Regions from separate parts of the Micromonospora humidisoli genome, predicted to be linked through region 1. Evidence: riboswitches for the same ligand, from Rfam matches in the RefSeq annotation. Region 1 holds a riboswitch; each other region holds the start of a gene.
What was found. Region 1 has a riboswitch for cobalamin ahead of JQN84_RS27750 (ribonucleoside-diphosphate reductase subunit alpha). Riboswitches for the same ligand answer to the same signal wherever they lie in the genome.
Positions count from the first base shown of each region.

Region 1 (2,195 bases):
GCAGCTCCAGGAACTCCTCGACGTCCGGGTGCCACGGTTCCAGGTAGACGCAGGCCGCCCCCTTGCGCCGGCCGCCCTGGTTGACCGCCGCGACCCCGGCGTCGAGGGTTTTGAGGAACGGCACGATCCCGTTGGACCGGCCGTTGGTGCCCCGGATCAGCGCCCCCCGGCCACGTACCCGCGTGAAGGAGATGCCGATGCCGCCGGAGAACTTCGACAGCTTCGCCACCTGGTGGTAGCGCTCGTAGATCGAGTCCAGTTCGTCGCGCGGCGAGTCGACCAGGAAACACGACGACATCTGGGTGTGCCGGGTGCCCGAGTTGAACAACGTCGGGGAACTCGGCAGGTAGGCCAGCGACGACATCAGCCGGTAGAACCCGACCGCCTCGTCGGGCGTGCCGGACAGCCCGCAGGCCACCCGCAGCAGCCAGTACTGCGGGGTCTCCACCACCAGCCGTGACCGCGGGTGCCGCAGCAGGTAGCGGTCGGCCACCGTACGCAGTCCGAAGTACTCGAACCGCAGGTCACCGGCCGGGTCGACGGCGTCGTCGAGTTGGCTGGCGTGCCGAGCCACGAACGCGGCGGTGTCGTCGGCGATCAAGCCGAGGCCGTGGGCGTACCGGATGGACTCGCTGAAGGAGGTCACCTCCTGCCCGCGGACCTCCTCGTCCACGTAGGCGGCCAGCAGCCGGGCCGCCAGCCGGGAGTACTGCGGTTCCGTGCCGATCAGCTCGGCCGCCGTCTGGATCGACAGTTTGTCCAGCTCGGCCGTTGTCGCCCCGTCGTAGAGGCCACTGATCGTCCGGGTGGCCACCCGCAGCGGGTCGACCTCGTCCAGGTCGGTGGCCCACCTGGCGACGGCCGTGACGATCCGGTTGACGTCCACCGGTTCGGTGTCGCCGTCGCGCTTGCGGACCCGCATCGCGGGCCGGCGTGGCTGCGCGCCGTCGACGTCGGACGGTGGGCTCTGCGCTGTGCTCGTCATGACCTCTCCTCGCTGTCACCGATGGCCATCGGGACGCGGGAGAACGCCAACGGGCGCGGCGCGACGGCCGGCCCGGGTGCTGGCGTCGGTCGTCCCGCGCGACCTCCGACCGCCGCGCGCAGCAGCGCACGGCGCACTGGCAGGTCTTCGGACTCGCGGGCGTGACCGGGGTCGGTCGCCTACTGGCCGTCGCTTCCCAGACCTCGCGGTCCAGTGCTCGATGACGGCGGTCGTTCCCACTTACCGCTGCGGGGCAGTCCCGGATTCCCACCGGGTTCCCTGTTGCCTCGACCGGACCACCGGGCCCGGCCGAACCAGCTGCGTGGCACACCATATATGGCGTAGATGGGGGAGAGGCAACACTAGATGTCGCGTCGGCGTGTCAGATAACTCTCACCCGAGCGGCCGGTGGCCCGCAGTGACGCCAGCAGCCGCAGCGCGTCGGCGTCGGCGCTGCCCGGCTCGGCGGTGAAGACCAGCATGACCGGGCCGGGGTTGCCGGGCAGCGGGTAGGTGTCCCAGTCCAGGACGATGTCGCCGACCTCGGGGACCTGGAAGGTCTTGGTGCCGCTGACCGAACCGCGCACGTCGTGCCGGGACCACAGCCGCCGGAACTCGGCGCTGCGGATGCTCAGCTCACCGACGACGGCGGTGGCCCGGGGATGGGTGGGGTCCGTGGCGACGGCGGCGCGCATCATGCCGATGTAGTCCATGGCCTGCTGCTCCCAGGCCGCGCAGCGCCGCACCGGGGCCGCCGCCTCGTCGAACATCAGCAGCAGCATGTTGAGCCGGTCCGGCGGGTGGTCCGCCGGGTCACCGAGCAGCGCCACCGCCCACGCGTTCCAGGCGAGCAGGTCCAGGTGACGGCCGAGTACCACCGCCGGGGTGTCCATCACGCGCAGCAACCGCCTGGTGCTCTCCGGCACCCGCTCCGGGCCGTGGTCGACCCGGGCGGGCACCGGCCGGCGGGCGGCGCGGGCCAGGGTGAACAGGTGCCGGCGTTCGTCGTCGTCGAGGCCGAGCGCGGCGGCGAGCCCGTCCAGCACGTCGTCGGACGGGCGAACCTCCCGGCCCTGTTCCATCCGCTGGTAGTAGTCGGTGCTCAACCCGGCCAGCAGCGCCAGTTCCTCGCGGCGCAGCCCGGTGACCCGGCGTCGGCCGCCCGGCTCCAGGCCGACGTCCCGGGGGTGCAGCCGGCCGCGCCGGGCGC
Region 1 is NZ_JAFEUO010000009.1:70,832-73,026, forward strand. It holds gene JQN84_RS27750 (ribonucleoside-diphosphate reductase subunit alpha) at 1-985, opposite strand, end outside; cobalamin riboswitch at 1,107-1,320, opposite strand; gene JQN84_RS27755 (helix-turn-helix transcriptional regulator) at 1,348-2,195, opposite strand, start outside.

Region 2 (2,195 bases), on a different contig from region 1:
GACCGCATCGAGCCGGTGATCCTCGACATCACCGACCCCGACCACGTCGCCGCGCTCGCCGCACGCGTCGGGCGGGATCCGCTGCCGCTGCGGGCGCTGGTCAACAACGCCGGCGTCCCCGGTGCCGGCCCGGTCGAGGTGGTGCCGCTGCACGAGTGGCGGCGCATCTTCGAGGTGAACCTCTTCGGTCACGTCGCGGTCACCCAGGCCCTGCTCCCCGTGCTGCTGCGCGGCAAGGGGCGCGTCGTCAACATCAGCTCCCTCAACGGCAGGGTCTCCATGGCCGGCTACGGTCCGTACGCCGCCAGCAAGTTCGCCATGGAGGCGATGAGCGACGCGCTGCGCAACGAACTGGCCCCGTACGGCGTGCGGGTGGTGGTGGTCGAACCGGGCGGCGTCAAAACCGAGATGTCCCGCGTCGGCCTCGCCGCCCTCGGCCGTCTCGACGAGACGATGACCCCGGAGCAGAACGAGCGCTACGGTGCCCTGATGCAGGCGATCCCCTCCCACGTGGCGGCGTTCACCAGGGCCGGGGTGACCTCCGCCGTCGCCGCGAAGAGGATCGCCGCGGCGGTGACCGACCGCAGGCCCCGCACCCGCTACACCATCGGCGCGACGGCTGCCCTCCTCATCCGGGCCTCCCGCGTCCTTCCCGACCGGATGCTCGACCGGATGACGACCTCCGACCTGCGCAGGCACTACCCGACCGGGAACCGTGGCCGCACCACCGCCACCCGTACGTGATCCACCGATAGCATCGGCGGCGGCATGATCGTGCGAGGTGCCCCGCAACTGCGGGGAGAATCGGGAAGCCGGTGTGAATCCGGCACGGGCCCGCCGCGGTGACCGGGGAGCGACCGTCCAGGCGCGAGGAGCGCAGCCACTGGCCGTACGGCTGGGAAGGCGGACGGGTCGGCGTTGATCCGGGAGTCCGAAGACCGGCCTCGCGTCGACCGCCCACCCGTCGGGGGTGGGCCGAGCGCAGCGGGAGCCTGCCTGTGGAACTCTACGACGCCATCCACCGCCGCCGGGACGTCCGGGCCGAGTTCACCGGGGATCCGGTGCCGGCTGACACCCTGCACCGGATCCTCGACGCCGCGCACGCCGCGCCCAGCGTCGGCCACTCGCAGCCGTGGGACTTCGTCCTGGTGCGGGACCCTGCCGTCCGTCGTCGGTTCTACCGGCACGTGCAGGCCGAGCGGGCCACGTTCGCCGCCACTCTGGACGGTGCCGCGGCCGAACGGTTCGCGCGCATCAAGATCGACGGGGTGCTGGAGTCGACGCTCTCGATCGTCGTCACCTACGACCCGCAGCGCGGGGGCCCGGCGGTGCTCGGGCGGCACGCCATCGCCGACGCCGGCCTCTACTCGGTCTGCCTGGCCATCCAGAACCTCTGGCTCGCCGCGACCGCCGAGGGGTTGGGCGTGGGGTGGGTCTCCTTCTACCGGGAGTCGTTCCTGGCCGACCTGCTGGGTGTGCCGGCCGGCATCCGGCCGGTGGCCTGGCTCTGCGTCGGGCCGGTCACCCATCTGGAGGCCGTGCCCGACCTGGAGCGGCACGGGTGGCGGCGACGCCGGCCGCTCGCCGAGGCGGTGCACCACGACCGCTGGCTGCACCGGGCGACCGACTGACCGAACAGCTAATTCGGGTACGTCGATGCAACGGTTAGGCTGACGTCGCGCTCAGTCGTTGCCTGGCTACGTTGGGAGGAGTTCCATGCGTACCACCGTCACGGCCCTGGCCACATCCGCGCTTGCCGCCCTGGGCCTCGTGGCCGCCGGGGCCACGCCGGCCCTCGCCGCCGCCCCGGCGCCCTTCTGCGAGTCCGGCGCGTCGCAGTTCTACTGCGACGGCAGCAGCACCGGCACGACGACCTGGAGCATCACCTGGTACTCCGGCAGCGTCGGCACCTTCACGACCGCCGGGCCGACCCTCTTCGCCACCTGCCCGGCCAGCAACCTCGGCCACCCGGTGCGGGCCAGCTACAGCTACGTCGACGGGGGTACCACCCAGTACAGCGGCACCACCCAGTTCATCTGCCGCAGCGGCGCCTGGCAGTAGAGCCGTCCAACGTCCGGCGTACGCGTCACCCACGCGTACGCCGGACGGGCTCGTGCTGCGGCGCAGCTACTCCGCGACCGCCGGACCCTCATGCCCGCGATGAGCACCGCACGGTGCCGGAATGGGGCCCGATG
Region 2 is NZ_JAFEUO010000010.1:51,211-53,405, forward strand. It holds gene JQN84_RS28630 (SDR family oxidoreductase) at 1-744, shown strand, start outside; cobalamin riboswitch at 763-961, shown strand; gene bluB (5,6-dimethylbenzimidazole synthase) at 999-1,631, shown strand; gene JQN84_RS28640 (hypothetical protein) at 1,717-2,061, shown strand.
Region 2: linked by a shared signal. The riboswitch ahead of bluB (5,6-dimethylbenzimidazole synthase) and the one ahead of JQN84_RS27750 (ribonucleoside-diphosphate reductase subunit alpha) in region 1 are both predicted to bind cobalamin.

Region 3 (2,195 bases), on a different contig from region 1:
CCAGCCGTGCGTGGGGTGCGGCGGGGTCGTGGGGGTGCTGCGGGTCCGTGGGGTGCGGCCAGGGTGGCGAAGGCGTGCGCTGGCCGCGTGCGCCGGCCTGCGGTCCGCCGGCCACTCGGTGTGGGTATGTCGATGCGGGTCCTTTCGAGCTGATGACGATGACGGATCGGGGCCTGCCGGGTGTGCCGACCCGCACCGCCGCGACGGGCTGGCCGGCGGTGTCGGGGCAGGGTGACCGGTGGCGTCGGGAAGGGATGACCGGCGCTGTCGGTGCGGGATGGTCGCAGGGACGGGAGGGAGTGACCGCAGGGTCGGGGCGGTGTCGGTGCGGGGTGCCGGAGGGCCGGGACGGGGGGGCGATCGCAGCGTCGGGACGGGGTGACCGGTGGCGTCGGAACGGCGCGGCCCGAGGCATCGGGCCGGGGCCGCGCTGCGGCGGCGGTGGGGTGGCCGGGGCTATCCGCCCGACCACCGTCCGGTCGGACCCGACCATGCCGGTCCGAGTCGTTGACGTCATCAGCTCGACAGCGTGTGAAAGAGGTATCCCGACCGCCAGGGGCCGACCAGCCACCGGGGACGATCCACCGGGGACGGGCCGTCTGGGTGCGGGCCGTCCGGGTGCGGGCCGCGCCCCGTTGGACGAGCGCGAACCATCGCCGTCGGCCTCACCATGGGGGCCGACCGGTGCCGTCGTGGGGCCGGTGGCCGCCGTTGACCTCGGGGTGAGGAGTGTGGCAGCATTCGCGGCCTGACGGCAGTGAAGGAAGTCGGTGCGATTCCGACGCGGTCCCGCCACTGTCACCGGGGAGCGATCCCCCCTCGTGGGTCACGACCGTGCGTGCACGGTTGGAAGGCCGGGGGTGAGCGTCGATCCGGGAGCCAGGATACTTCGGCCGTCGGAGAACCCCAGGGCGTGGACACCCGAGGAGGACCCGATGACGCGCAGCGTCACTGCCGACCCGATCACGGTCGGTGATTCCCGCATCACTGTCGAGCCCGCGCCGCCGCGTGCTCCCACCACTCCCACCGTCGCCGGCCGTCGCCGGGGCGGTCGGCCTGCCACGTACCGCTGACGGCCGGTCCGGGTGCCCCGCCGTCGGCGGGGTCGTCGACCTCCGCCGCCGCTGACCGGCGTCCCTCCCGCCCCGCTCGGCCCGGCCCCGTGGTCGAGCCGGACGTCACTCTCCGGAGCTGCACGTGCGCATCCTGCTGCTGTCCACCGCCGACACCGATCTGCTCGCCGCCCGCGCCAGTGCCGCCGACTACCGCCTCGCCAACCCCACCCGGGTCGACGTGGCCGCCGTACCGGCCCTGCTCGACGGGGTCGACCTGGCCGTCGTACGGCTGCTCGGCGGGCGGCAGGCGTGGCCGGACGGCCTCGCGGCGGTGCTCGGCTCAGGGGTCCCCACGATCGTGCTCGGCGGCGAGGCGGTGCCTGACGCGGAGCTGATGGCGGCGTCCACGGTGGCCTCCGGGGTGGCCACCGAAGCGCTGTCCTACCTGGTGGAGGGAGGCGCGGAGAACCTCGCCCAGCTGGCGCGGTTCCTGTCCGACACGGTCCTGCTCACCGGGGAGGGCTTCGACCCGCCCACCCCCACCCCGCCGTACGGCATCCTCGACCGGCGCCGCCCGACCGCCCACGCAGACCCGACCGCCCAGTCAGACCCGACCGACCAGGCGGATCAGGCGGCCGGACCGGACGGGCGGCAGGGCGGCGGTGGGCGGCCCACGGTGGGGATCGTGTTCTACCGGGCGCACGCGTTGGCCGGCAACACCGGTTTCGTGCAGACCCTGGCCGACGCGGTCGACACGGCCGGCGGCGAACCGCTGCCGATCTTCTGCGGCTCGCTGCGCGGGCTCACCCCGGGCGACGGGCCGCTGGACCTCTTCGCCCGCTGCGACGCGCTCGTCGTCACCGTCCTCGCCGCCGGCGGGACGGTCGCCGCCGACGCCTCCGGCGGGGGCGACGAGGACGCCTGGGACGTCGGCGCGCTCGCCGCCCTCGACGTGCCGGTGATCCAGGCGCTCTGCCTGACCAGCACCCGGGAGCAGTGGGCGGCCAGCGACGCCGGGCTGTCCCCGCTGGACGCGGCCATGCAGGTGGCCATCCCCGAGTTCGACGGCCGGATCGTCACCGTGCCGTTCTCGTTCAAACGCATCGACGCCGACGGGCTGTCGGTCTACGCCGCCGACGC
Region 3 is NZ_JAFEUO010000006.1:318,817-321,011, forward strand. It holds cobalamin riboswitch at 761-890, shown strand; gene cobN (cobaltochelatase subunit CobN) at 1,198-2,195, shown strand, end outside.
Region 3: linked by a shared signal. The riboswitch ahead of cobN (cobaltochelatase subunit CobN) and the one ahead of JQN84_RS27750 (ribonucleoside-diphosphate reductase subunit alpha) in region 1 are both predicted to bind cobalamin.

Region 4 (2,195 bases), on a different contig from region 1:
CAGCGCCCCGGGCTCGCGCGCCCCGACGTCGGCCAGGCTGCGCCCGGCCCAGCCGGCGTAGTCGCAGTCGGCCAGCGCAGCCTCGACGGTGGGCCGTAACCCCAGGGCGTACGCAGTCTGCACCGCTGCGGTCGCCGGGCTGGTCAGACAGGTGTCCACGGTGCCCAGTGGCCCGGTCCGGCCGTGACCGGCCAGGGCGAGGGCGGCCTGTCGACCTCCCTCGTCCAGGTCGTCGTCGCCCGCGCCGAACACCGCCCGCCGCAGCGCGCCGGTGTGGGCGTGGGCGACCAGCCGCAGGCTGGTCGAGGTCACGGGCGGGCCGGCGTGCCCTGACCGGTCAGCGGCGCACGGGCCCGGTCGCCGGGGCGCGGCCCTGCGGTGCGTCGGCTCATCAGGGCGCTGAACAACAGACCGAGGGCGGTCCACAGCACCACCTGGGTGCCGAGCGAGGCCAGCCGGAAGTTCCACAGCAGGGCTGCCGGGAAGTCCTCCGGGACCTCCTGGAACGACGGCAGGACGACGTACCCGACGCCGGCGACCAGGACGAACCCGCCGAGGGCCGCGCCGCACCGTTGCCAGGGCGGCGCGTCGGCGCGGACCGACCGGTAGCCCAGGGTGCCCGCCCAGACGGCCACCAGGCCGAGCACCACCAACGCCAGGTAGGCGGCGGTGCGCTGGTCGATGGTGTCGGGGTTGCCCACCGCCGGGGGATTGGCCGGGTACTTCCCGAACGGCACGAGCACTACGCCGAGCAGGGCACCGCCCGCCAGCAGCAACGCCGACCGGCCGTCGTCGGCGGCCGGGAACCGTCGGCGCAGCAGCACGTACGCGGTCGCGAGCAGGCCACCCATCGCCGTCCCGAACAGGCCGGTGGCCAGGAACAGGCCGAACCGCTGCCCGTCCCGGCCGACCAGGTCCTCGGCGTGGTGGTCGTCGGCCACCGGCCCGGTGTGGGTGGCGGCCTCCTCGATCGCGATGGCCGCGTCGATGCGCGGCTCACCGGCGAGGTAGCCGAAACCGCCCGCGAGTAGACCGGCGACGAGGCCGGCGAGGAGCCCGCGGAGCAGGACGGTGACGAAGGTGGGTGGGTTGTGGGCAGCGGTCAGTGGCACGGGACACCGAGCAGGTGCCGGCCGTCGTGCATCAGTTCGTGCAGGAACATGCCGCTGCGCGAGACCGCCCCCTGGTCGAACGCGACCAGGTAGGTGAGCAGCAGGAGTACGCCGGCGACGGCCAGGGCCGTCCACCACAGACGGGTGGACCCGACGGGGTGCACCAGCGGCTGGGCAGGAGTGGGACTCGACATGGGATTCGAACCTTCCCGGGGATGACGCGTCCCCATCGCAAGGCTGCGGACGACCGAGCGTCCTGGCTCACGGACCCGTCGACGACGGAACCGCTCACAGTGGCGCGACCGCGCCGGATTCCCACCGGCTTACCTCGCGACGCCGCAGATAGTGGGTCGACCGTAACGGCGCGACCCCCGACCGGTCAATCGTCGCCCGGGGAATGTGACGTGCCGGCCGGGGGCGGCACGTCATCCGCCGGCCGGTGCGGGGGCGGCGTCGCGGCGACGTCGGGCCGCCACGCCCAGGGCGACGTCGACGACGAGGAAGGCGAGCAGGCTCAGCCCGAGCAGGGGCAAGGCCCAGCCGATCGCCGCCACCACCGGTACGCCGACGGGCACCGCCCACCACGGCAGGCCCCGCACACCACCCCGGGGTGGCGGGGTGCCGGTGCGGGCCCGGCGGTCCGCCCGGGTGGGCCGGCGCTGCCACCACATCCGGTACCCCCAGACGACGACGCAGAGCAGCCCGAGGGCCAGCGCGGCGAGCAGGATCTGGTTGACCGGGCCGAGGAGCACCCCCATGTGGGCCTGGATGCCGAGTCCACTGAGCTGGGCCAGCAGCGGCCAGTCGGCGAAGTCGCTGCGGGCGGTGACCGTCCCCGTCGTGGGGTCGACGGCGACCCGGTCCTTGGCCACCGGCCAGGTGTTGTCGACCTGGGTGACCGTCCAGGCCGAGCCCGGCTCGCCGGGGGCGATCTCGACCGGGCCGGCCAGCCCGGCCGTCCGGGCGGCGGTCAGCACCCGGTCGAAGGCGGCCGACTCGACCACCCCGCCGGCCCCGGCGGCACCGTGGTGGCCGCCACCGGGGTCGACCGGAGCCGGTCCGGCGGCGAGGGCGGTGGAGAGT
Region 4 is NZ_JAFEUO010000005.1:545,434-547,628, reverse strand. It holds gene JQN84_RS21085 (histidine phosphatase family protein) at 1-312, opposite strand, end outside; gene JQN84_RS21080 (CbtA family protein) at 309-1,112, opposite strand; gene JQN84_RS21075 (CbtB domain-containing protein) at 1,103-1,306, opposite strand; cobalamin riboswitch at 1,341-1,482, opposite strand; gene JQN84_RS21070 (PepSY-associated TM helix domain-containing protein) at 1,538-2,195, opposite strand, start outside.
Region 4: linked by a shared signal. The riboswitch ahead of JQN84_RS21075 (CbtB domain-containing protein) and the one ahead of JQN84_RS27750 (ribonucleoside-diphosphate reductase subunit alpha) in region 1 are both predicted to bind cobalamin.